4 regions of the Streptomyces sp. NPDC037273 genome follow, and region 1 is predicted to be linked to each of the others. Evidence: riboswitches for the same ligand, from Rfam matches in the RefSeq annotation. Region 1 holds a riboswitch; each other region holds the start of a gene.
The links. A riboswitch is a leader RNA that binds a small molecule or an ion and turns the genes downstream of it on or off. The one in region 1 is predicted to bind cobalamin.
Positions count from the first base shown of each region.

Region 2: it holds a riboswitch for cobalamin, as region 1 does, so the genes downstream of both, ACZ7G1_RS10560 (ribonucleoside-diphosphate reductase subunit alpha) here and ACZ7G1_RS32310 (cobalamin biosynthesis protein) in region 1, are expected to answer to the same signal.
Region 3: it holds a riboswitch for cobalamin, as region 1 does, so the genes downstream of both, ACZ7G1_RS33275 (ABC transporter substrate-binding protein) here and ACZ7G1_RS32310 (cobalamin biosynthesis protein) in region 1, are expected to answer to the same signal.
Region 4: it holds a riboswitch for cobalamin, as region 1 does, so the genes downstream of both, ACZ7G1_RS01765 (energy-coupling factor ABC transporter permease) here and ACZ7G1_RS32310 (cobalamin biosynthesis protein) in region 1, are expected to answer to the same signal.

Region 1 covers NZ_JBVJVO010000016.1:132,173-137,528, reverse strand. The annotation lists gene ACZ7G1_RS32325 (alpha/beta hydrolase) at 1-526, opposite strand, end outside; gene ACZ7G1_RS32320 (inorganic phosphate transporter) at 911-2,176, shown strand; gene ACZ7G1_RS32315 (hypothetical protein) at 2,193-2,414, shown strand; cobalamin riboswitch at 2,529-2,668, shown strand; gene ACZ7G1_RS32310 (cobalamin biosynthesis protein) at 2,704-3,678, shown strand; gene ACZ7G1_RS32305 (cobyric acid synthase) at 3,675-5,183, shown strand; gene ACZ7G1_RS32300 (putative cobaltochelatase) at 5,233-5,356, shown strand, end outside.
Region 2 covers NZ_JBVJVO010000003.1:271,534-276,889, forward strand. The annotation lists gene ACZ7G1_RS10555 (ribonucleotide-diphosphate reductase subunit beta) at 1-205, opposite strand, end outside; gene ACZ7G1_RS10560 (ribonucleoside-diphosphate reductase subunit alpha) at 205-2,571, opposite strand; cobalamin riboswitch at 2,703-2,862, opposite strand; gene ACZ7G1_RS10565 (GNAT family N-acetyltransferase) at 2,880-3,380, opposite strand; gene mctP (monocarboxylate uptake permease MctP) at 3,452-5,077, opposite strand; gene ACZ7G1_RS10575 (DUF3311 domain-containing protein) at 5,074-5,328, opposite strand.
Region 3 covers NZ_JBVJVO010000017.1:131,498-136,853, reverse strand. The annotation lists gene ACZ7G1_RS33285 (GlxA family transcriptional regulator) at 1-697, opposite strand, end outside; gene ACZ7G1_RS33280 (HD domain-containing protein) at 770-1,408, shown strand; cobalamin riboswitch at 1,401-1,536, shown strand; gene ACZ7G1_RS33275 (ABC transporter substrate-binding protein) at 1,579-2,553, shown strand; gene ACZ7G1_RS33270 (FecCD family ABC transporter permease) at 2,550-3,620, shown strand; gene ACZ7G1_RS33265 (ABC transporter ATP-binding protein) at 3,617-4,402, shown strand; gene ACZ7G1_RS33260 (putative leader peptide) at 4,447-4,563, shown strand; gene ACZ7G1_RS33255 (MoaD/ThiS family protein) at 4,659-4,937, shown strand; gene ACZ7G1_RS33250 (PLP-dependent cysteine synthase family protein) at 4,943-5,356, shown strand, end outside.
Region 4 covers NZ_JBVJVO010000001.1:396,599-401,954, forward strand. The annotation lists gene ACZ7G1_RS01745 (FAD-dependent oxidoreductase) at 1-27, opposite strand, end outside; gene ACZ7G1_RS01750 (ATP-binding cassette domain-containing protein) at 122-982, opposite strand; gene cbiQ (cobalt ECF transporter T component CbiQ) at 979-1,728, opposite strand; gene ACZ7G1_RS01760 (energy-coupling factor ABC transporter substrate-binding protein) at 1,735-2,187, opposite strand; gene ACZ7G1_RS01765 (energy-coupling factor ABC transporter permease) at 2,208-2,906, opposite strand; cobalamin riboswitch at 2,935-3,167, opposite strand; gene ACZ7G1_RS01770 (PTS-dependent dihydroxyacetone kinase phosphotransferase subunit DhaM) at 3,252-3,638, opposite strand; gene dhaL (dihydroxyacetone kinase subunit DhaL) at 3,719-4,339, opposite strand; gene dhaK (dihydroxyacetone kinase subunit DhaK) at 4,401-5,356, opposite strand, start outside.

The DNA.
Region 1 (5,356 bases):
AGACGACGTTCAGCGGGTGCTCGCGGGTGGTGCCGAGGCCGTGCAGGGCGATCACCCAGGTGGTGCGGGGGCCGGGCACGAGCCAGGCGGGCAGGGGGCCGAGTTCGCCGGGGATCTCGACGTCCTCGTGGGGGAGACCGAGGGCGGTGGTGGGGGTGCCGCGGTGCAGCTGCGGGGTGAGGCGGACGCGGGCGCCGGGGGCCGGGGTGCCGAGCTCGACCCGTTCCAGGCGGCGGACGACGGTGTCGGCGGTGTGCGGGACGCGGTCGAGGACGGGTCCGACGACGGCGTGCAGCCCCGGGGCCGCCATTCCGTAGGTACCGGGGCGCAGGGAGGCGAGGCTGCGGGTGAGGGTGATCCGTTCGGGGCCCGTGGCGTGCACGGTCAGTTTGGGATCTCCGGGCAGGGGACGTCCGGACGGCGCCTTGAGGGCGACGTCGCTGGCGTACCGGCCGGCCACTACCGCGGCCGCGCCGACACCGATCAGGGTGGTGACGGCCGCTGCCGTCGCTGTAGCCGGGCGCACGATCCCAGTGTCGGCAGGGTCGCGGCGCGGTGCCACCGGAGGGAGCCGGGCCGGGTGCGCGGAGCGGGTGCGCGGAGCGGGTGGAGGGGCCCCCGGGGAGTGACATGGATCTCCTCGGCGGGGTCCCCCGGTCGGATGGTCCGGTCCAGGGAGCGGAACGGGGTGCCGGGGGAGGAAGCGGGACAGGTCGCGTGTGTCCCGTGAGGCCCCGGATTACCCGGGGTTGCGGGGTGACCGCATCGTGGACAGCCGGCCCGCCGAAGGGCTAAGCGGAATCTCTTGACACCGGTTAGGGACACCACGTCGCCCGCCCCAGTTCATCTTCCGTTCACCCAGGTTGCTTACGTTCGACGAGCCACTGACGTCAAACGATTGCCTGGGTAAATGGAACACATCACGCTGCTGCTCGCCATTGTGGTCGTGACAGCTCTCGTGTTCGATTTCACGAACGGTTTCCACGACACCGCCAACGCGATGGCCACGACCATCTCGACCGGTGCGCTCAAGCCCAAGACGGCGGTGGCCATGTCCGCCGTTCTGAACCTCGTCGGAGCGTTCCTGTCCGTGGAGGTCGCCAAGACGATCTCCAAGGGCCTGGTCAACGAGGAGGGCATCCAGCCCGAAGTGATCCTCGCCGCGCTCGTCGGCGCGATCCTCTGGAACCTGGTGACCTGGCTGGTCGGCCTGCCGTCCAGCTCCTCCCACGCGCTGATGGGCGGCCTCATCGGTGCGACGATCGCCTCGATCGGCGTCAGCGGTGTCAACGGCGACGTCGTCGTCACCAAGGTCCTCATCCCGGCCATCGCCGCTCCGATCGTCGCGGGCATCGCCGCGATGCTGGGCACGAAGCTGACGTACAAGATCGGCGCCAAGACCGACGAGAAGCACACCGCCAAGGGCTACCGGGTCGGCCAGATCGCCTCCGCCGGCCTCGTCTCCCTCGCCCACGGCACCAACGACGCCCAGAAGACGATGGGCATCATCACCCTCGCCCTGGTCGCCGGCGGCACCCTCGCCCCGGGCTCCAACCCGCCGGTCTGGGTCATCGTGTCCGCGGGCCTGGCGATCGCGCTCGGCACCTACCTCGGCGGCTGGCGCATCATCCGCACCATGGGCAAGGGCCTCACGGACCTCCAGCCGCAGCAGGGCTTCGCCGCCCAGACCAGCGCGGCCACGGTCATCCTGGCCTCCTCCCACCTGGGCTTCTCCCTCTCCACCACGCACTCCGTCTCCGGTGCCGTGATGGGCGCGGGCCTGGGCCGCAAGGGCGGCGTCGTCCGCTGGTCGACGGCCACCCGCATGTTCGTCGCCTGGGGCCTGACCCTGCCGGCCGCCGGCCTGGTCGCCGCGGGAGCCGAGTACATCGCCCGCCAGGGCGACTGGGGCGTCTACACGGTCGCGGCCTTCCTGGTCGCCTCCTGCCTCGGCATCTGGCTGATCTCCCGCCGCCAGGTGGTCGACCACACCAACGTCAACGACGTCGAGGCCGAGGCCGAGGCCGACGGCGTGGTCACCACCGCGATCGCCGCCGTCACCCCGCCGCCGGCCGGCTCCGTCGCCGCCGTCGCGGACGAGGACCTCAAGACCACCATCCCCGCGCCGGTCCCCACGGACCCTGCCGCTCCCCCGGCCCCCGCCGCCGCGGTCTAAGGAACTGGAACCAAGCATGAAGATCGACTGGGCAGCCCTCGGCTCCGTCTTCGGAGTCAGCCTCGTGGCGACCGTCGCCCTGGTGGGCCTCTTCACCCTCGGCATCATCGGCCTCTCCAAGCAGGAGCAGGCCGCCGCCCAGGGCGGCTCCGCCGTCCTGGCCCGCACCGGCGCCTACGCCTGCTTCGCCCTGTGCCTGGCGGCCGTGGCGTACGGCATCTACCTGATCGTCGCCTGACGGTCCCCGGTTACCTCGGCCGGGCGGTCCGCACCTTCGGGAGCGGGCCGCCCGGCCGTCGTGTTTGTGGTGCTCCGCACAGTGACGCGACGCAGGTCAAGGGTGAGTTGACGGGTGTTCTCGGCCCGTGGTGGACTTCCGGGGCCATTACGGCGGCAGCAGAGGAAGCCCGGTGCGAATCCGGCGCGGTCCCGCCACTGTGACCGGATCCGAAGGGTCCGGGAGTCAGGAACTCTCGCCGCCGGTCACGTCGATCCAGGGCGCGGACCCTGAGTGAGGACATAGCGCCATGCCCGGCTGCAGCCGCAGCGTTTCCCGAGCCACCGGTGTCTTCGCGTACGGAGCGGCCCTCGGCCTCGCCGTCGACCGGCTCGTCGGCGATCCCCGCCGCGGCCATCCCGTCGCCGCGTTCGGCCGGGCGGCGGCCGGCGTCGAACGGGCCCTGTGGCACGACCACCGCGGCTGGGGAGCCCTCCACACGGCCGTCTGCGCCGGGACCACCGCCGCCGCCGGCGCCCTCGCCGCCCGTACGGTACGGGGCAGCCGCGCCGCCTCCGTCGCCCTGACCGCGGCCGCCGTCTGGGCCGTCGTCGGCGGGACGACCCTGGGGCGCGAGGCCCGCGCCATCGGCGGCGCGCTGGCCGCCGGGGACCTGGAGGTGGCGCGCGAGCGGCTGCCCCACCTCTGCGGGCGCGACCCGCACTCCCTCGACGGTCCCGCGATGGCCCGCGCGGTCGTCGAATCCGTCGCCGAGAACACCTCCGACGCGGTGGTCGGCGCCCTGTTCTGGGGCGCCGTCGCGGGCGTGCCGGGACTCGTCGGCTTCCGGGCCGTCAACACCCTGGACGCGATGGTCGGGCACAAGTCGCCGCGGCTGCGCCGCTTCGGCTGGGCCTCGGCCCGGCTCGACGACGTGGCCGGCTGGCCCGGGGCGCGCCTCACCGCCGCCCTGGCGACCGTCGCCGGCGGGAACCCGCGCGGGGCCGTACGGGCCTGGCGGGCGGACGCGGCGAAGCACCCCAGCCCCAACGCAGGACCCGTCGAGGCCTCCTTCGCGGGCTCCCTCGGCGTGCGGCTCGGCGGCACCCTCGCGTACGGCGGCCGGGTCGAGCACCGGCCCGTGCTCAACGGGGAGGGGCGGGCCGTCGAGGTCGCCGACATCGAGCGGGCGGTCCGGCTGTCCCGCCGGGTCACCGGACTGACCCTGGCCGCCTGCGTGGGCGGCCGGCTGATCGCGAGCGCGCTGAAGCGGAGGAACGCATGAGGGGTGGCGGACTGCTCGTCGCCGGGACCACGTCGGACGCCGGCAAGAGCGTCGTGACGGCCGGCATCTGCCGCTGGCTGGTCCGGCAGGGGATCAAGGTCGCACCGTTCAAGGGACAGAACATGTCCCTCAACTCCTTCGTCACCCGCGAGGGCGCCGAGATCGGCCGCGCCCAGGCCATGCAGGCGCAGGCCGCGCGCGTCGAAGCGACCGCCCTGATGAACCCGGTGCTGCTCAAGCCCGGCAGCGACCGCTCCAGCCAGGTCGTCCTCATGGGCAAGCCGGTCGGCGAGCTGAGCGCCCGCGGCTACCACGGCGGGCGGCAGAAGGAACTCTTCGAGCCCGTCCTGGCGTGCCTGGAGGAACTCCGGGGCAGATACGACGCCGTGATCTGCGAAGGGGCGGGCAGTCCGGCCGAGATCAACCTGCGGCGCACGGACATCGTGAACATGGGCATCGCGCGGGCCGCGAAGCTGCCCGTGGTCGTCGTCGGCGACATCGACCGGGGCGGTGTCTTCGCCCAGTTCTTCGGCACGACGGCGCTCCTGAGCCCCGAGGACCAGTCCCTCGTCGCCGGCTACCTGGTCAACAAGTTCCGCGGTGACGTGACCCTGCTCGAACCCGGCCTCGACATGCTCCAGGGCCTCACCGGCCGCCGTACCTTCGGCGTCCTGCCGTACGCCCACGGTCTCGGCATCGACGAGGAGGACGGCCTCCGCGTCTCCCTGCGGGGCACCGTCCGCGAGTCCGTGGTCGCCCCGCCGGTCGGCGCCGACGTGCTGCGGGTCGCCGTCTGCGCGATCCCCCTGATGTCCAACTTCACCGACGTCGACGCGCTGGCCGCCGAACCGGGCGTCGTCGTCCGCTTCGTCGACCGTCCGGAAGAACTCGTCGACGCCGACCTCGTCGTCGTCCCCGGCACCCGGGGCACCGTCAAGGCGCTCGCCTGGCTGCGCGAGCGCGGCCTCGCCGACGAGCTCGCCCGCCGCGCGGCCGAGGGCCGTCCCGTCCTCGGCATCTGCGGCGGCTTCCAGGCCCTCGGCGAGCGCATCGAGGACGACGTCGAGTCCAAGGCCGGTGTCGTCGACGGGCTCGGGCTGCTCCCCGTCCACGTCCGCTTCGGGGTCGAGAAGACCCTCGCCCGCCCGGTCGGCGAGGCGCTCGGCGAGCGCGTCGAAGGGTACGAGATCCACCACGGCGTCGCCGACGTCCGCGGCGGCGAACCCTTCCTCGACGGCTGCCGCGTCGGCTCCGTCTGGGGCACCCACTGGCACGGCTCCCTGGAGAGCGACGGCTTCCGCCGGGCCTTCCTCCGCGAGGTCGCCGCCGCGGCCGGCCGCCGCTTCGTGCCCGCCCCCGACACCTCCTTCGGCGCCCTGCGCGAGGAACAGCTCGACCGCCTCGGCGACCTCATCGAGGAACACGCCGACACCGACGCCCTCCTCCGCCTCATCGAGCGGGGCGCCCCGGCCGGTCTCCCCTTCGTGCCCCCGGGCGCGCCGTGAGCGCCCGGCCCGCCCCGACTTCCGTACCCCTCGAAGGAGTGACCGCACGATGAGCACCCGCTTTCCGTTCACGGCCGTCGTCGGCATGGACGACCTGCGGCTCGCGCTGCTGCTGAACGCCGTCTCACCGGCGGTGGGCGGTGTCCTCGTGCGCGGTGAGAAGGGGACGGCGA
Region 2 (5,356 bases), on a different contig from region 1:
ACGCGACCAGACGGCCGATCATGTGCTGCTCGGCCGGGGTCAGCTTGGCGAGGTCGGCGACGTCGGAGTGGAGGTCGACCTCCTCCACCGTCCAGGTGTTCTTGATCGCGTCCCGGTAGCGCTCGTAGAAGTCCGGGTAGCGCATGGGGCGGAGAGTCAGCTCGAAGCCAGGGTCGAGCAGGTTCTTCTTCTCGTTGGTGCTCATTACTGGCAGGCCTCGCAGGACTCGGGGTTCTCAAGGGAGCAGGCGAGCGCGTCGGCGTCGAGGACCGCCTGCTGGACGGGGATGGGGGCGGCGGCCGTGGTGGACGCCTGGGCGGCGCGGGCGATCCGGGTCGCCGGGCGCGAGCGCAGGTAGTACGTCGTCTTCAGTCCCTGCTTCCAGGCGTACGCGTACATCGACGACAGCTTGCCGATCGTCGGCGTCTCCAGGAACAGGTTCAGCGACTGCGACTGGTCCAGGAACGGCGTACGGGCGGCGGCCATGTCGATCAGGCCGCGCTGCGGGATCTCCCAGGCCGTGCGGTACAGCTCGCGCGTCTCGGCCGGGATCCAGGTGAAGCCGGCGACCGAACCGCTGGAGTCGCGCAGCGCGTCCCGGGTCTGCGCGTCCCACACGCCGAGCTTCTTCAGCTCGTCGACGAGGTACGAGTTGACCTGGAGGAACTCGCCGGAGAGCGTCTCGCGCTTGAACAGGTTGGAGACCTGCGGCTCGATGCACTCGTAGACGCCCGCGATCGAGGCGATGGTCGCCGTCGGCGCGATCGCCAGGAGCAGCGAGTTGCGCATGCCGACCGCGGCGACCCGCTCGCGCAGGGCGGCCCAGCGCTCCGGCCAGTTCAGCTCGACGTCGTAGTGGTCCGGGTGCAGGACGCCGCGGGCCGTGCGGGTCTTCTCCCAGGCGGGGAGCGGGCCGTTGCGCTCGGCGAGGTCGGCGGAGGCCTCGTAGGCGGCGAGCATGATCCGCTCGGCGATACGGGTGGACAGCGCGCGCGCCTCGGCGGAGTCGAACGGCAGCTTCAGCTGGAAGAAGACGTCCTGGAGACCCATGGCGCCCAGGCCGACCGGACGCCAGCGGGCGTTGGAGTTGCCGGCCTGCTCGGTCGGGTAGAAGTTGATGTCGACGACCCGGTCGAGGAAGGTGACGGCCGTGCGGACGGTCTCGTCCAGGCGGTCCCAGTCGATGTCCGAACCCACGACGAACGAGCCGAGGTTGACCGAGCCGAGGTTGCAGACCGCGGTCTCGCCGTCGTTCGTGACCTCGATGATCTCGGTGCAGAGGTTCGAGGAGTGCACGACCGAGCCCGGCTCGGCGGTCTGGTTGGCCGTGCGGTTCGAGGCGTCCTTGAAGGTCATCCAGCCGTTGCCGGTCTGCGCCAGGGTCCGCATCATGCGGCCGTACAGGTCGCGGGCCGGCATCGACTTGCGGGCCAGGCCCTTGGCCTCGGCGGCGCGGTAGGCGGCGTCGAACTCGTCGCCCCACAGGTCGACGAGCTCGGGCACGTCCGAGGGGGAGAACAGCGACCAGTCGGCGTCCGCGTTGACCCGGCGCATGAACTCGTCCGGGATCCAGTGCGCCAGGTTCAGGTTGTGCGTACGGCGCTGGTCCTCGCCCGTGTTGTCGCGGAGCTCAAGGAACTCCTCGATGTCGGCGTGCCAGGTCTCCAGGTAGACCGCGGCGGCGCCCTTGCGGCGGCCGCCCTGGTTCACGGCGGCGACGGAGGCGTCGAGGGTCTTCAGGAACGGGACGATGCCGTTCGAGTGGCCGTTGGTGCCGCGGATCAGCGAACCGCGGGCGCGGATGCGGGAGTAGGACAGCCCGATGCCGCCGGCGTGCTTCGAGAGGCGCGCGACCTGGTGGTAGCGGTCGTAGATGGAGTCCAGCTCGTCCTGGGGGGAGTCCAGGAGGTAGCAGGAGGACATCTGCGGGTGGCGGGTGCCCGAGTTGAAGAGCGTGGGGGAGGAGGGCAGGTAGTCCAGGCGGCTCATCAGGCCGTAGAGGGCCGCCACCTCGTCGAGCGCGCGGACGCTCTCGTCCTCCGCGAGGCCGCAGGCCACCCGGAGCATGAAGTGCTGGGGGGTCTCGATCACCTTGCGGGTGATCGGGTGGCGCAGCAGGTAGCGCGAGTAGAGGGTGCGCAGACCGAAGTAGCCGAAGCGGTCGTCGCCGGCGGCGTCGATCGTGGCGTCGAGGCGGTCGGCGTGCAGCGCGACGAAGTCGGCGGTGCGGTCGGCGATCAGGCCCTCGCGGTGACCGACGGCCACGGAGGCGGAGAAGGAGACCGCGCCCTGGCCGGCCGCCTCGTCGGCGATGGTGAGGGTCAGGAGCCGGGCGGCGAGCCGGGAGTACGCCGGGTCCTCGGCGATCAGGCCCGCGGCCGCCTCGGTGGCCAGCTCGCGCAGTTCCGCCTCGTCCGACGCGGCGCTGCGGCCGCGCAGCGCGGCGGCGGCGACCTTGCCGGGGTCGGTGTCGGGGAGATCGGCGGTGAGATCGGTCAGGGTCCGCAGCAGTACGGTGCCGGGTCCGTCGCTCTCGATCTCCGTGGCCGGATCGGCGGGCGCGATGGTCACGTGGGGGCTCTCCCTCGCTCGGCTCCTGGCCGCGGGCGGGGGAAGGCGGGCGAGGCATCCGTACGCGCGGATGCGCCGCGTCCACCGGCCCACTCCGCGAGGCCCGGACGTCAGTGACACCCGGAACGGACGGACCGGGTGCGCCGCCGGCAGGTCCTCGGACTCGCTCCGTACGAAACCGCACGAAGCACACCGTTGCGGGACAGTTCCGGATTCGCGCCGGATTTCCCTGCGTCGACAGCGAGGATGAGCATACATGTGGGGGGCGCCGCTGACGGCACCCCCCACATGTTGTGTCGGTCCGGGGGCTACAGCTCCAGGGCGTAGGTCCGCAGGGAGTGCTCGGGGATCGGCTGCCAGTCCCGTTCCGGCGTGCGGACGAAGCCCATCCGCTCGTAGATCCGGTGCGCCGAGACCATCTTGGCGTCCGTGGAGAGCACCAGGCGGGCGCAGTCGGGAAGGGCCCGCGCCCGGTCCGCACAGGCCCGTACGAGCGCCTCTCCGACGCCCCTGCCGCGGGCCTCCGGCGCGACCACGAGCATCCGGAACTCGGCCTCGCCGGGGACGGCGATGTCCGCCCAGGTGGTGCCGCCGGGGGCGAAGGTCACCCCGCCGATGATCCGGCCGTCCGCGTCGGCGGCGACCAGGACCTCGCTCTCGCGCGCCCGGCGCTCCGTGTCGCGCAGTACGGCCAGGTAGAAATCGTCCTCGCCGTGCAGCAGCAGCCCGTCGTTCAGATACGTGAAGCCGGTGAGGTCGCCGAGCTCCTCGTACTCCTCGGGCCGTACCGCCCTGATCGTGAAGTCCATGACGCCAGTCTGCCCCGGCGGCGCGCGAAGGGGCCCGGGGATTTCCCCCGGGCCCCCGCCGTGCCTACGGGTCAGTGCGCGCCGGCGCCGACCTTCGGGGCCGCGGTGCGGGAGACGGCGTCGCCCGCGTCGGCCGTGTAGTCCTCGGGGGAGGTCTCGTCGATGCCCTCGGGGGCCTTGAGGGCCTTGAGGACGAAGGTCAGGACGACCGTGACGACGACGTTGAGGACGAAGGCGGTGAGACCGATGTAGCCGATCTCGCCGATGCCGGGGATCTCGGCGGCCGAGCCGCCGAAGTGCTTCTGGGTCGGGCTGGCGACGCCGTACGCGGCCGCCGTGCCGTAGACCATGCCGACGGCCCAGCCGGCGAGCAGCGCCCAGCGGTGGAACCAGCGGGTGAACAGACCGCCGACCAGGGCCGGGAAGGTCTGCAGGATCCAGATGCCGCCGAGCAGCTGGAAGTTGATCGCGACCGTCTTGTCCATGGTGAGGACGAAGACCAGCGCGCCGACCTTCACCAGGAGCGAGACCAGCTTGGAGACCTTGGTCTCCTGCGCCGGGGTCGCGTCCTTCTTGATGAAGTCCTTGTAGATGTTCCTGGTGAAGAGGTTGGCCGCGGCGATCGACATGATCGCGGCCGGGACGAGCGCGCCGATGCCGATCGCGGCGAACGCGACGCCCGCGAACCAGGCCGGGAACATGGTCTCGAACAGCTGCGGGATGGCGAGCTGGCCGTTCTTCACCTTGATGCCGGCGGCGATCGCCATGAAACCGAGCAGCGCGAGCAGGCCCAGCATCAGCGAGTACAGCGGCAGGATCGTGGTGTTGCGGCGGATGACCTCACGGCTCCGGGACGACAGGGTCGCCGTGATGGAGTGCGGGTACATGAACAGCGCGAGCGCCGAGCCGAGCGCCAGCGTCGCGTACGTCCACTGGCCTGCCTCACCGGGGACGAGGGCGCCACGCGGCTTGCCGGTCGCCGGGTTGGTCTGCGCGTACGCCTCGCCGGCCTTGGCGAAGATCTCGTCGAAGCCGCCCAGCTTGATCGGGATGTAGATGATCGCCACCGCGATGACGATGTAGATCAGGGTGTCCTTGACGAAGGCGATGAGCGCCGGGGCGCGCAGACCCGAGGAGTACGTGTAGGCCGCGAGCACACCGAAGGCGAGCAGCAGCGGCAGGTCCTTGACGAACCAGTGGGTGTTCTCCCCGCCGCCGACGCCCATCACGTCCAGGACGGCCTGGATGCCGACGAGCTGGAGCGCGATGTACGGCATCGTGGCGAGGATGCCGGTGACCGCGACCGCGAGCGAGAGGCCCTTGGAACCGAAGCGGCCGCGCACGAAGTCGGAGGTGGTGACGTAGCCGTGCTTGTGCGAGACCGACCAGAGGCGCGGCAGGAAGGTGAAGATCAGCGGGTACACCAGGATCGTGTACGGCACGGCGAAGAAGCCGGCCGCGCCCGCCGCGTAGATGGCCGCCGGGACGGCGACGAAGGTGTACGCGGTGTAGAGGTCGCCGCCGAGCAGGAACCAGGTCACCCAGGTGCCGAACGACCGGCCGCCGAGGCCCCATTCGTCGAGGCTGTGCTCGTTCTCGGCCTTGCGCCAGCGCGCGGCCAGGAAGCCCATGACCGTGACGGCCAGGAAGAAGAAGACGAAGACGCCGAGCGCCACGCCGTTCACGCCGTCGTTCATCGCGCGTCACCCCCCTTGCGGGCACGCTGGTCCCGCTGCCACAGCTTGTACGCGACCATGGTGAGCGCGGTGGATATCAGCACCCAGAGCATCTGGTACCAGTAGAAGAACGGGATGCCGGCGAAGAGCGGTTCGACCTTCGCGTACGAACTCACCCAGAGCATCGCCACGAACGGGGCGAACAGGCAGAGCCCGATCACCACCCTCACTGGCGTGATGGCCGGTTGTTTCCCTTGTGTCGCTTCTGACATGGCGATTCCGTCCCCTCACTGATCACCT
Region 3 (5,356 bases), on a different contig from region 1:
CGCGCCGCGCGAGCACCGGCGCGCTGTGGTCCGCCGCCGGATCGGCCGCCACCGCGTCCAGGAGCGGCCGGACCACCGGATGCCCCGTCGGGGGAGTCCGCGAGGCCGCCGAGAACTGCGACTGCCCGCCCGGCCGCTGCAGGAACACCACCAGGTCCCGCGCCACCGCCCGGGCCGCCCCGGGCCCCCGGTCCTCCTCCAGGAGCGCCAGGCACAGGTCGATCCCGGCCGTCACCCCCGCCGAGGACCACACCTCCCCGTCCCGCACGTGGATCGCGTCCCGGTCCACCGCCACCGCCGGGAACCGGCGCGCCAGCTCCGCCGCGTGCTCCCAGTGCGTGGCCGCCCGCCGCCCGGCCAGCAGCCCCGCCGCCGCCAGCGCGAACGCGCCCGTGCACACCGACGCCACCCGCCCCGAGCGCGCCGCGAGCCCCGCCACCACCGGCGCCGCCGCCACGCACCGCTCCACGTCCACCGCCCCGGGCACGAGCAGCGTGTCCGCGCCCGTGACCTCCCCGGCCGCCCGGTCCGCGCCGATCCGCAGCCCGCAGGAGGTCCGTACGTCCCGCCCGTCGGGCGTGCACACCCGCACCCGGTAACCGGACCCGGCCGTCGAGAACACCTCCAGCGGGGCCGAGACATCGAGCAGCCTGACCCCGTCGAAGGCGAACACCCACACCTCGTGCGTCGTCGTCATGTGTCCGATTCTGTGGGATGCCTGTCCCTGAGGACATGGCGGGCCCGCCCCGCCGGCGACGAGGCTTGCCCCATGAACCCGATGCAGCTCATCCCCGACAGCAAGCTCGCCACCGCCGCCACCGAACTCGTCCGCGACACCACCGGCGACCTCGTGTACGACCACTCCCGCCGCGTCTACCTCTTCGGCGCCCTCCAGGGCCGCGCCCGCGGCCTCGCGTTCGACCCCGAACTGCTCTACGTCGGCGCGATGTTCCACGACCTCGGCCTCGGCGAGAAGCACCGGGGGAGCGGCCGCCGCTTCGAGGTCGACGGGGCCGAGGAGGCCGCCGCGTTCCTCCGGGGCCAGGGCGCCGACGAGGACGCCGTCCGCCGCGTCTGGACCGCCATCGCCCTGCACACCACCCCCGGCGTACCGGAGTTCATGGAGCCCGAGGTGGCGCTCGTGACGGCCGGAGTCGAGTACGACGTGCTCGGCATCGGCTACGACGACCCCGCCGCCGTCACCCCGGAGGACCGGGCCGCGATCGTCGCCGCCCACCCCCGGCCCGACTTCAAGAACCGCATCCTGGCGGCCTTCGCCGAGGGCATCGCGCCCAAACCCGGCACCACCTTCGGCAACGTCAAGGCCGACGTGCTCCGCCACTACGTGCCCGGCTTCGTCCCCGGCGACTTCGTGAGCACCATCCGCGACTCGTCCTGGCCCGAGTGAGAGACTGGCCGGGACCAACGGGCGGCAGGACCCAGGAAGCCGGTGCGAATCCGGCACGGTCCCGCCACTGTGACCGCCCCCCCCCGTCGGGGCGGAAGCCAGGAACTGACCTGCCGCCTTCTCACCGCCGATCGGGGACGTGGAAATCCCCGGAGGAGGCCTGTTCCCGCATGTCCTGGCGCCGCCCGCTGCTGTCCGCAGCCGCACTGATCCCCCTGCTCGCCGCCTGCTCGGCCGCCCCCGAGGCCGCCGCGCCCGCCGCGAAACCCGCCGCGGGATTCCCGTACACCGTCACCAACTGCGGAGTGACGACCACCTACCAGGCGCCGCCGAAGCGCGCGGTCGCCATGAACCAGCACGTCACCGAGATCATGCTGGCCCTCGGCCTGGAGAAGTCGCTCGTCGGCACCGCGTACCTCGACGACGCGATCCTGCCCGCCTACAAGAAGGCGTACGACTCCGTCCCCGTCCTGGCGAAGGAGTACCCGTCCAAGGAGGCGCTCCTCGCGGCCAATCCCGACTTCGTGTACGGCGGTTACTCCTCGGCCTTCTCCGCCAAGGACGGCCGCAGCCGTGACGACCTCGGGCGCTCCGGCATCCACACCCGGCTCAACACCGAGTACTGCCCCACGGGTTCGCCCTCCGTCGAGGACCTCTACCGCGAAGTCCGCGAGACCGGCCGCACGTTCGGCGTCGGAGACCGGGCGGAGGCATGGATCCGGCAGGCCCGCGCCGGCGTCTCCGCCACCGCGAAGCGGCTCGCCGGCGTCGAACCCGTCTCCGTCTTCGTGTACGACAGCGGCGACAAGACCGCCTTCACCGCGGGCGGCAAGGGCATCGGCGACGAGCTCATCACCCGCGCCGGCGGCCGGAACGTCTTCGCCGACCTCGACAAGGCCTTCGGCGACGCCACCTGGGAACAGGTCGTCGACCGCCGCCCCGAGGTCGTCGTGATCTACGACTACGGCTCCACCACCGTCGAACAGAAGAAGAAGCGGCTCCTCGACGACCCCGCGCTCAAGGACGTCCCCGCGATCAGGAACCGCAGGTTCGCCGTCCTGCCGCTCTCCGACACCGTCCTCGGCGTCCGCGTCCCCGCCGCCGTCGACAAGCTCGCCGCCCAGCTCCACCCCGCCGCCCGGTGACCGCGACCCTCCCGCCGGCCCGGACGACTCCCGTCCGGGCCCCGGCCCCCGCGCGCCCCGTCCGGTACGCGCTCGTCGTCGCCGGACTCGTCCTCGCCCTCGCCGCCGCCGCGCTCGCCTCCCTCGCCCTCGGCTCCGTCCGCGTCCCGCCCGGCCAGGTCCTCGACGCCCTCACCGGGCGGGCGGGCCCCTCGCCGTACCGGACGATCGTGCTCGACGTACGCCTGCCCCGGGTCCTCCTCGGGACCGTCGTCGGCGCCGGACTCGCCGTCGTCGGCGCCGTCCTCCAGGCCCTCGTACGCAACCGGCTCGCCGACCCCTTCCTCCTCGGGATCTCCTCCGGAGCCTCCGCCGGCGCCGTCCTCGTCCTGGTCCTCGGCATCGGGGGAGGGGTCACCACCACGCTCGCCCTGCCCGCCGGAGCCTTCGCCGGCGCCCTCCTCGCCCTCGTCCTCGTCTACGGGCTCGCGCGCCGCGGCGGGACCATGACCGGCACCCGGCTCGTCCTCGCCGGAGTCGCCGTCTCCTACATCCTGTCCGCCCTCGCCACCCTGCTCCTCGTCGTCGCCGGCCGGCCCGAACAGTTCCAGGAAGCCCTGTACTGGTCCCTCGGCGGACTCGGCAGCGCCCGCTGGGACACCCTCGCCCTGCCCGCCGCCGTCCTCGCCCTCGGCGTCGGCGCCCTCCTCGCCCTCGCCCGCCCCCTCGACCTGCTCCTCACCGGCGAGGAGGGCGCCACCGTCCTCGGCCTCGACACCGCCCGCTTCCGCGCCGCCGTCTTCGTCCTCGCCTCCCTCGTCACCGCCGTCATGGTCGCCGCCAGCGGAGCCGTCGGCTTCATCGGCCTGATGGCCCCGCACGCCGCCCGCCTCGCCGTCGGCGCCCCGCACCGCCGCCTCCTCCCCGTCGCCGCGCTCGGCGGCGCGCTCGCCCTCGTCCTCGCCGACCTCGGCGCCCGGACCGTCGCCGCGCCCCAGGACATCCCCGTCGGCGTCCTCACCGCCCTCACCGGCGGCCCCTTCTTCCTCTGGCTGATGCGCCGCCGCCCGGAAGGAACACCCGCGTGACCGAGCTCCGCCTGCACGGACTCTCGTACGAGAAGCGCCTCCGCTCCGTCGACCTCACCGTCCGCCCCGGCGAGACCGTCGGCCTCATCGGCCCCAACGGCAGCGGCAAGACCACCCTCCTGCGCTGCGTCTACGGCACCCTCACCCCCACCGCGGGCCACGCCGCCCTCGACGGCGACGACCTCCACGCCCTCGGCCCCAAGGCCCGCGCCCGCCGCGTCGCCACCGTCCCCCAGGACAGCGCCACCGAGTTCGAACTCACCGTCCGCGAACTCGTCGCCCTCGGCCGCTCCCCGCACAAGCGGTTCTGGGAGGGCGACACCGGCGAGGACCACGCGCGCGTGGACACCGCCCTCGCCCGCGTCGGCCTCACGGACCTCGCCGGACGCCCGTACCCCACCCTCTCCGGCGGCGAACGCCAGCGCGCCCTCGTCGCCCGCGCCCTCGTCCAGGACCCCGCCCTGCTCGTCCTCGACGAACCCACCAACCACCTGGACATCCGCCACCAGCTCGACGTCCTCGCCCTCGTCCGCACCCTGGGCACCACCAACCTGCTCGCCCTCCACGACCTCAACCTCGCCGGGGCGTACTGCGACCGCCTCTACGTCCTCGAACGCGGCAGGATCGTCACCGGCGGCACCCCCGCCGAGGTCCTCACCCCCGCGCTCCTCGACGCCGTCTACGGAGTGGACGCCGAGGTCATCCCGCACCCCAGGACCGGCAGCCCGACCGTCGTCTACCTGCACAGTCCGCCAGGCGGGCAGGAACCTTCCACCATGTGAGATCACATTCCGGAACCCGGACCGGGAATCGATACGATGAGCCCATGGTTTCCCACGACGTGAGCGAAGAGACTCCGGGCACACCCCTGCTCGTGTCGCGCCTGCACGTCGACCTGTGCCGCCTCGCCAGCGCGATGTGTACGACTCGCGCTGCGTTCTGAACGACCGGCCGAGCGCACCTCACCGCAAGACCCCCCTTCCGCGCGGGGGCCCCAGCCACGCGCCCACCACGCCACTTCCGACAGGAGCCCACGCCATGGCCATCGAGGTCCGCATCCCGACCATCCTCCGCACCTACACCGACGGCGAGAAGGCCGTCGAGGGCAGCGGCGAGACCCTCGCTCAGCTCTTCGCCGACCTGGAGTCCCGCCACAACGGGATCGAGGCCCGGATCGTCGACGGCGGCAAGCTCCGCCGCTTCGTCAACGTCTACCTGAACGACGAGGACGTCCGCTTCCTGGACGGCATCGACACCAAGCTCACCGACGGCGACAACGTCACGATCCTGCCGGCCGTCGCCGGTGGCATGGTCTGATCCACATGCGCTACGACTCCTCGCTGGCCGCGGTCGGCAACACGCCGCTGGTCCGCCTCCCCCGGCTCTCGCCCTCGGACGACGTCCGCATCTGGGCGAAGCTGGAGGACCGCAACCCGACCGGCTCGGTCAAGGACCGCCCCGCGCTCCACATGATCGAGCAGGCCGAGAAGGACGGCCGGCTCACCCCCGGCTGCACCATCCTGGAGCCGACCAGCGGCAACACCGGCATCTCCCTCGCCATGGCCGCCAAGCTCAAGGGCTACCGCATCGTCTGCGTCATGCCCGAGAACACCAGCGAGGAGCGGCGCCAGCTGCTCGCCATGTGGGGCGCCGAGATCATCTCGTCCCCCGCGGCGGGCGGCTCCAACACGGCCGTACGCGTCGCCAAGGAGCTCTCCGCCGAGAACCCGTCCTGG
Region 4 (5,356 bases), on a different contig from region 1:
GCTCAGCAGATGCGGGTACGGGGTCATGGGGGCGCCTCCTCGCGCAGGATCGTCCCCCCTTTCTAGGGGACCCCCACCCCCTTATGCAACTAGTTGCAGAACATCTGCGACGTGACCTCTACTACTCGGTAACGAAGACGTCGAGGTCCTCAGGGGTGCGGGGCTCGGGGGAGTCCGGGGGGAGGAGGCCGTGGGTGCGGAGGAGGCGGGTGACGGAGGTGGCCCAGGGGCGGCGGAGGCGGGCGGAGGAGAGGAGGGCGTCGTCGGAGAGGAGGTCGGCGACCGGGCCGGTGTGGAGGCCGGCGGGGGAGAGGACGGCCGCCTCGTCGGCCCAGCGCAGTGCGAGGTCCACGTCGTGCGTGGCCATCAGCACCGTCGTGCCCGAGGCCCGCAGCCGTTCGAGCGCGTCGAGGAGCCGCTCCTGCCCGTGCGGGTCGAGCCCCGCCGTCGGCTCGTCCATGATCAGCACCCGGGGGCGCATCGCCACCGCCCCCGCGATCGCGGCCCGCTTGCGCTGCCCGTAGGACAGCAGGTGCGTCGGCCGGTCCTCCAGCGCCACGATGTCCAGCGCCTCCAGCGCCTCGCGCACCCGGAGCCGTACCTCTTCCTCCGGCAGCCCCAGGTTCATCGGCCCGAACGACACGTCCTGACCGACCGAGGCAGCGAACAGCTGGTCGTCCGGATCCTGCGCGACCAGCTGGACCGTCGACCGCAGCCGGGTGAGCCCCTTCCGGTCGTACGCCACCGGCGCCCCGTCGAGGAGCAGCGACCCGCTCCCGCACCGCAGCCCCCCGCTCAGCAGCCGCAGCAGCGTCGTCTTGCCGCTGCCGTTGCGGCCGAGGAGCGCGACGGCCCGGCCCTCCGCCACCGCGAAGTCCACCCCGGACAGGACCGCCGGCCCGTCCTCGTAGGCGAAACCCGCCTTCACCAGCTCCACCACGGGCGTCGCGCCCTGAGCCGTCGCCGGGTGCTGAGACGTCACGGAAGAAACCTTTCCAGTACGAGAGTGAGGGCGACGAGCCCTCCGAGGAGCCCGCCCGTCGCCGCGAGGAACCCACGGGAGACCGGGCACACGGGCACCAGCACCCGCAGCGTCCCGTCGTACCCCCGCCCCGCGAGCCCCGACTGCAGGCGCTGCGCCCGGTCGAAGGCCCGCACGAAGGTGGTCGCGCCGAGCCCGGCCAGCGAACGCCAGGTCGCGGCCCGCGTGGTGTGGCCGAGCCGGGCCGCCTGCGCCTGCCGGATCTTGGACAGCGAGTCGAGCAGCAGGAAGATGATCCGGTACATCACGAGCGCCACGTCCACCACCGGCGCCGGCACCCCCGCCCGCACAAGCCGCGGCAGCACGTCCGACACCGGCGTCGTGAACGCGAACAGCAGCACCCCCAGCGAGGCCGCCGCCGTCCGCGACAACAACTCACCCGCGTGCACCGCACCACCGGGCGCCCACGCCACCATCCCGCGCGCCCCGCCCACCTCGAACAGCAGCGGCACCGCGCCCGTGACACAGAACCCCAGCGGCACCCGGAACGCCCGCCACAGCTGACGCCCCGCCACCCCCGCCGGTCCCAGCAGCACCCCCAGCGTCACCGCCGCCACCAGCACCGCCCCCGGCCACGGCGGCAGACACACCGCACACAACGTCAGCCCGAACCCGAGCAGCGCCTTCTCGGCCGGATGGCGAGAGCGCCAGCGACTGCTGTGCGCCGCCGCGTCGATCGGCAGCATGAACGCCTACGCCCCCGGCCCGCGGGTGTCACGACCGGCAGCGCGGTCGCCGTCGGCGGGCGCGTCGGGGCCGTCGGCCGCCGTCGTGGCGGAGCCGGGCCCCTCGGCCGGCACCTCACCCGCCCCATCCGCCTCAGCCGCCCCTCCGGCCTTCGCCGCCAGCGCCGTCCCCTGCCGCCGCCCGCGCCGCAGGCCGAAGTAGTACGCAAGGACCCCCGCGCCCAGCGCCGCCTGGAGGGCGAACAACGCGGACTCGATCTCGCCGGACGGCGGTTCGTACAGGGGGCTGAACCAGGGCTCGTAGTCGGGCTCGAGCTCGGTGATCGCGGTCTCGGCCTCCGCGTCGGAGCCGGTGAACGGGGCTTCCTTGTGGTCGCCCAGGCCGAGCACGAGCGGCAGGACCGCGAGCGCGACGACGACGAGCAGCAGCAGGCCGTTGATCTTCGCGTTGCGGCTGATCTTGCGGCTGATCTTGGGGCTCATCGGGTGGCCGCCTCGTCCTGGAGTTCCGTGCGCGGGCGGGGGAGCACGCCCAGGCGGGTCAGATCACCCTTGCTGGACTGGGTGAGGAGCCGCATCACGAGCACGGTGAGCAGGCCCTCGCTGACGGCGAGCGGAATCTGCGTCACCGCGAAGATCCCGCCGAACTTGGCGAGCGCGCCGGGCACGCCGCTGCCGGGGTCGGGGAAGGCGAGCGCCAGCTGCACGCTGGTGACGCAGTACGTGGAGAGGTCGGCGACGAACGCGCCGAAGAAGACGGCGACCATCAGGGGCGTACCGAACTTCCGCAGCAGCCGGTAGGTCCCGTAACCCGCCCAGGGCCCGACGATCGCCATCGAGAAGGCGTTCGCGCCGAGCGTGGTGAGGCCGCCGTGGGCGAGCAGCAGCGCCTGGAACAGCAGGGTGATCGTGCCGAGGACGGCCATGATCGGCGGCCGGAACAGGATCGCGCCCAGGCCCGTACCGGTCGGATGGGAGCAACTACCCGTCACCGAAGGCAACTTGAGCGCCGAGAGGACGAACGTGAAGGCGCCGGACGCGCCGAGCAGCAGGGTGGATTCGGGGTTCGACCGCACCTCGCGGGTCAGCGCGCGGACCCCGTGGACGACGAACGGGGCGGCCGCGACGCCCCAGGCGGCGGCGTGCGCAGGGGGAAGATACCCCTCGGCTATATGCATGGTCGGGAGACCTCTCCAGCACCTCGTGGATGGACAACGCACCCTGGCCGGTCTCCTGGCTGACGGTCATGCCGTCCGACTCCGCCTTCCCACACCCCGACGGTCTCCCGTCGCGGTCCAGTGGCTTCCCCGAGGGCGTTCCCGCGGGGGTGGAGCCGGACCTCCCGATCACAGTGGCGAGGGCCGCACCGGTACTTCACCGGTTTCCCGTACACCAAGGCCCTGCGACATTAGTGCGTTGACCAGGTACATCACAACACGGTCGCCACCCGGTGCGGCCTCTCCGTCACTCCGCGCACCCACCCCCGAGGCCCGTTCCCGGCGGTGTACGTACGCCTCCGCGCCTCATTCCTTGCGGTAGCCGTACGCCTCCGAAGCCGCCGCCACCACCGCCTCGATGTCCCCGCCGACACTCGCCGTCACCAGCGCCGCGACCGCCCCCTCGACGAACGGCGCGTCCACCAGACGCGCCCCTTCGGGCAGTTCGTCCCCCTCGGCCAGCAGGGCCTTCACGGTGAGCACGGCACTCCCCAGATCGACCAGGAGCGCCACCCCGGCCCCCCGGTCGACCTCCTTCGCCGCCTCCGCGATCAGCTCGGAACTCGTCCCGAGCCCCCCGTCGGCGGTCCCGCCCGCCGGCGCCACCGGCGCCAGCTCCCCACCGCCCGCGAGCCCCCGCGCCAACTCGGCCACCGCCCCCGCCACCGCCGCACTGTGCGACACGAGCACGATGCCGACATGCGCGGAACCGGCACCCGCCGGACCCCCGCGCGCCCCGCCCGCCTCCGGAGCCGTACAGCCGCCCTCCCCGCTCACGACACCCCCTCCGCGTCCGCGGTCTCCGCGAGCGTCGCGAACAGCAGCGCCGAGGACGTCGCACCCGGGTCCTGATGCCCGACGGACCGCTCGCCCAGGTAGCTCGCCCTGCCCTTGCGGGCCACCAGGGGTACGGTCCCCACGGCACCCTCATCGGCCGCCCGGCGCGCCGCGCCGAACGAGTCCCGCAGGGCCTCCACGGCCGGCGTCAGCGCGTCCAGCATCGTCTTGTCGCCGACCTGCGCGCCGCCGAGCTGGGACACCGCGGCGACGCCCGCGCCCAACGCGTCGGCGAGCCGCGCGCGGCCGATCCGCTCGTCCTCGCCGAGGGCCTTCCCGGCGCGGCGGAGGAGCGTCCCGTACAAGGGCCCCGACGCGCCGCCGACGGTGGAGATGAGCTGTCGCCCGGCGGCGGTGAGCACCGCTCCGGGCAAGGCCGGCGGTTCCTTGGCCAGCGTCTCGGTCACGGCGGCGAAGCCGCGCTTGAGGTTGGCGCCGTGGTCGGCGTCGCCGATCGCCGAGTCGAGCTCGGTCAGCCGGTCCGCCTCGCGCTCGACGGCCGCGGCGACCGCCGCGAGCCAGCGCACCAGGAACTCCGCACCGAAGGTCTCCGTCATGCCCCCACCATCTCCTTCTCCCTCTCCCCTTGCGACCTCGCCCGTGTCCCCACGGCCCGACTCACCGCCCCCAGCGCAGCGCGGGCGTCTCCACCGGAGCGTCCCAGAGCCGCAGCAGTTCCTCGTCCACCTGGCACAACGACACGGAGCAGCCGGCCATGTCGAGCGACGTCACATAGTTTCCGACGAGCGTCCGCGCCACGGGCACACGCCGCTCCGCGAGCACCCGCTGCACCTCCGCGTTGAAGCCGTACAGCTCCAGGAGCGGAGTGCCGCCCATCCCGTTCACGAGGACGAGCACCGGCCCCGTCGGGCGCAGGTCCTCGACGACCGCGTCCACCGCGAAGTCGGCGATCTCCCCCGACGTCATCATGGCCCGCCGCTCACGCCCCGGCTCGCCGTGGATCCCGACACCCAACTCCAGCTCCCCCTCGGGGAGATCGAACGTCGGACTGCCCTTCGCAGGCGTCGTGCACGCGCTCAGCGCCACCCCGAACGACCGCGACCGTTCGTTCACCCGTCGCGCGATCGCCTCCACCCGCTCCAGCGGCGCCCCCTCCTCGGCCGCCGCCCCCGCGATCTTCTCCACGAACAGAGTGCCCCCGGTACCCCGCCGCCCCGCCGTGTACAGGCTGTCCCGCACCGCCACGTCGTCGTCGACGAGCACCTTCGCGACCTGGATCCCCTCGTCCTCCGCGAGCTCCGCCGCCATCTCGAAGTTCAGCACGTCCCCGGTGTAGTTCTTCACCACGAACAACACCCCCGCCCCACTGTCCACCGCCGCCGCCGCCCTCACCATCTGGTCCGGCACCGGCGACGTGAACACCTCCCCAGGGCACGCCGCCGCCAACATCCCCGGCCCCACGAACCCCCCGTGCAACGGCTCATGCCCCGACCCACCCCCCGACACCAGCCCCACCTTCCCCGCCACCGGCGCGTCCCTCCGCACCACCACCCTCCGCTCCACATCCACCGTCAGCTCCGGATGAGCCGCCGCCATCCCCCGCAGCGCATCGG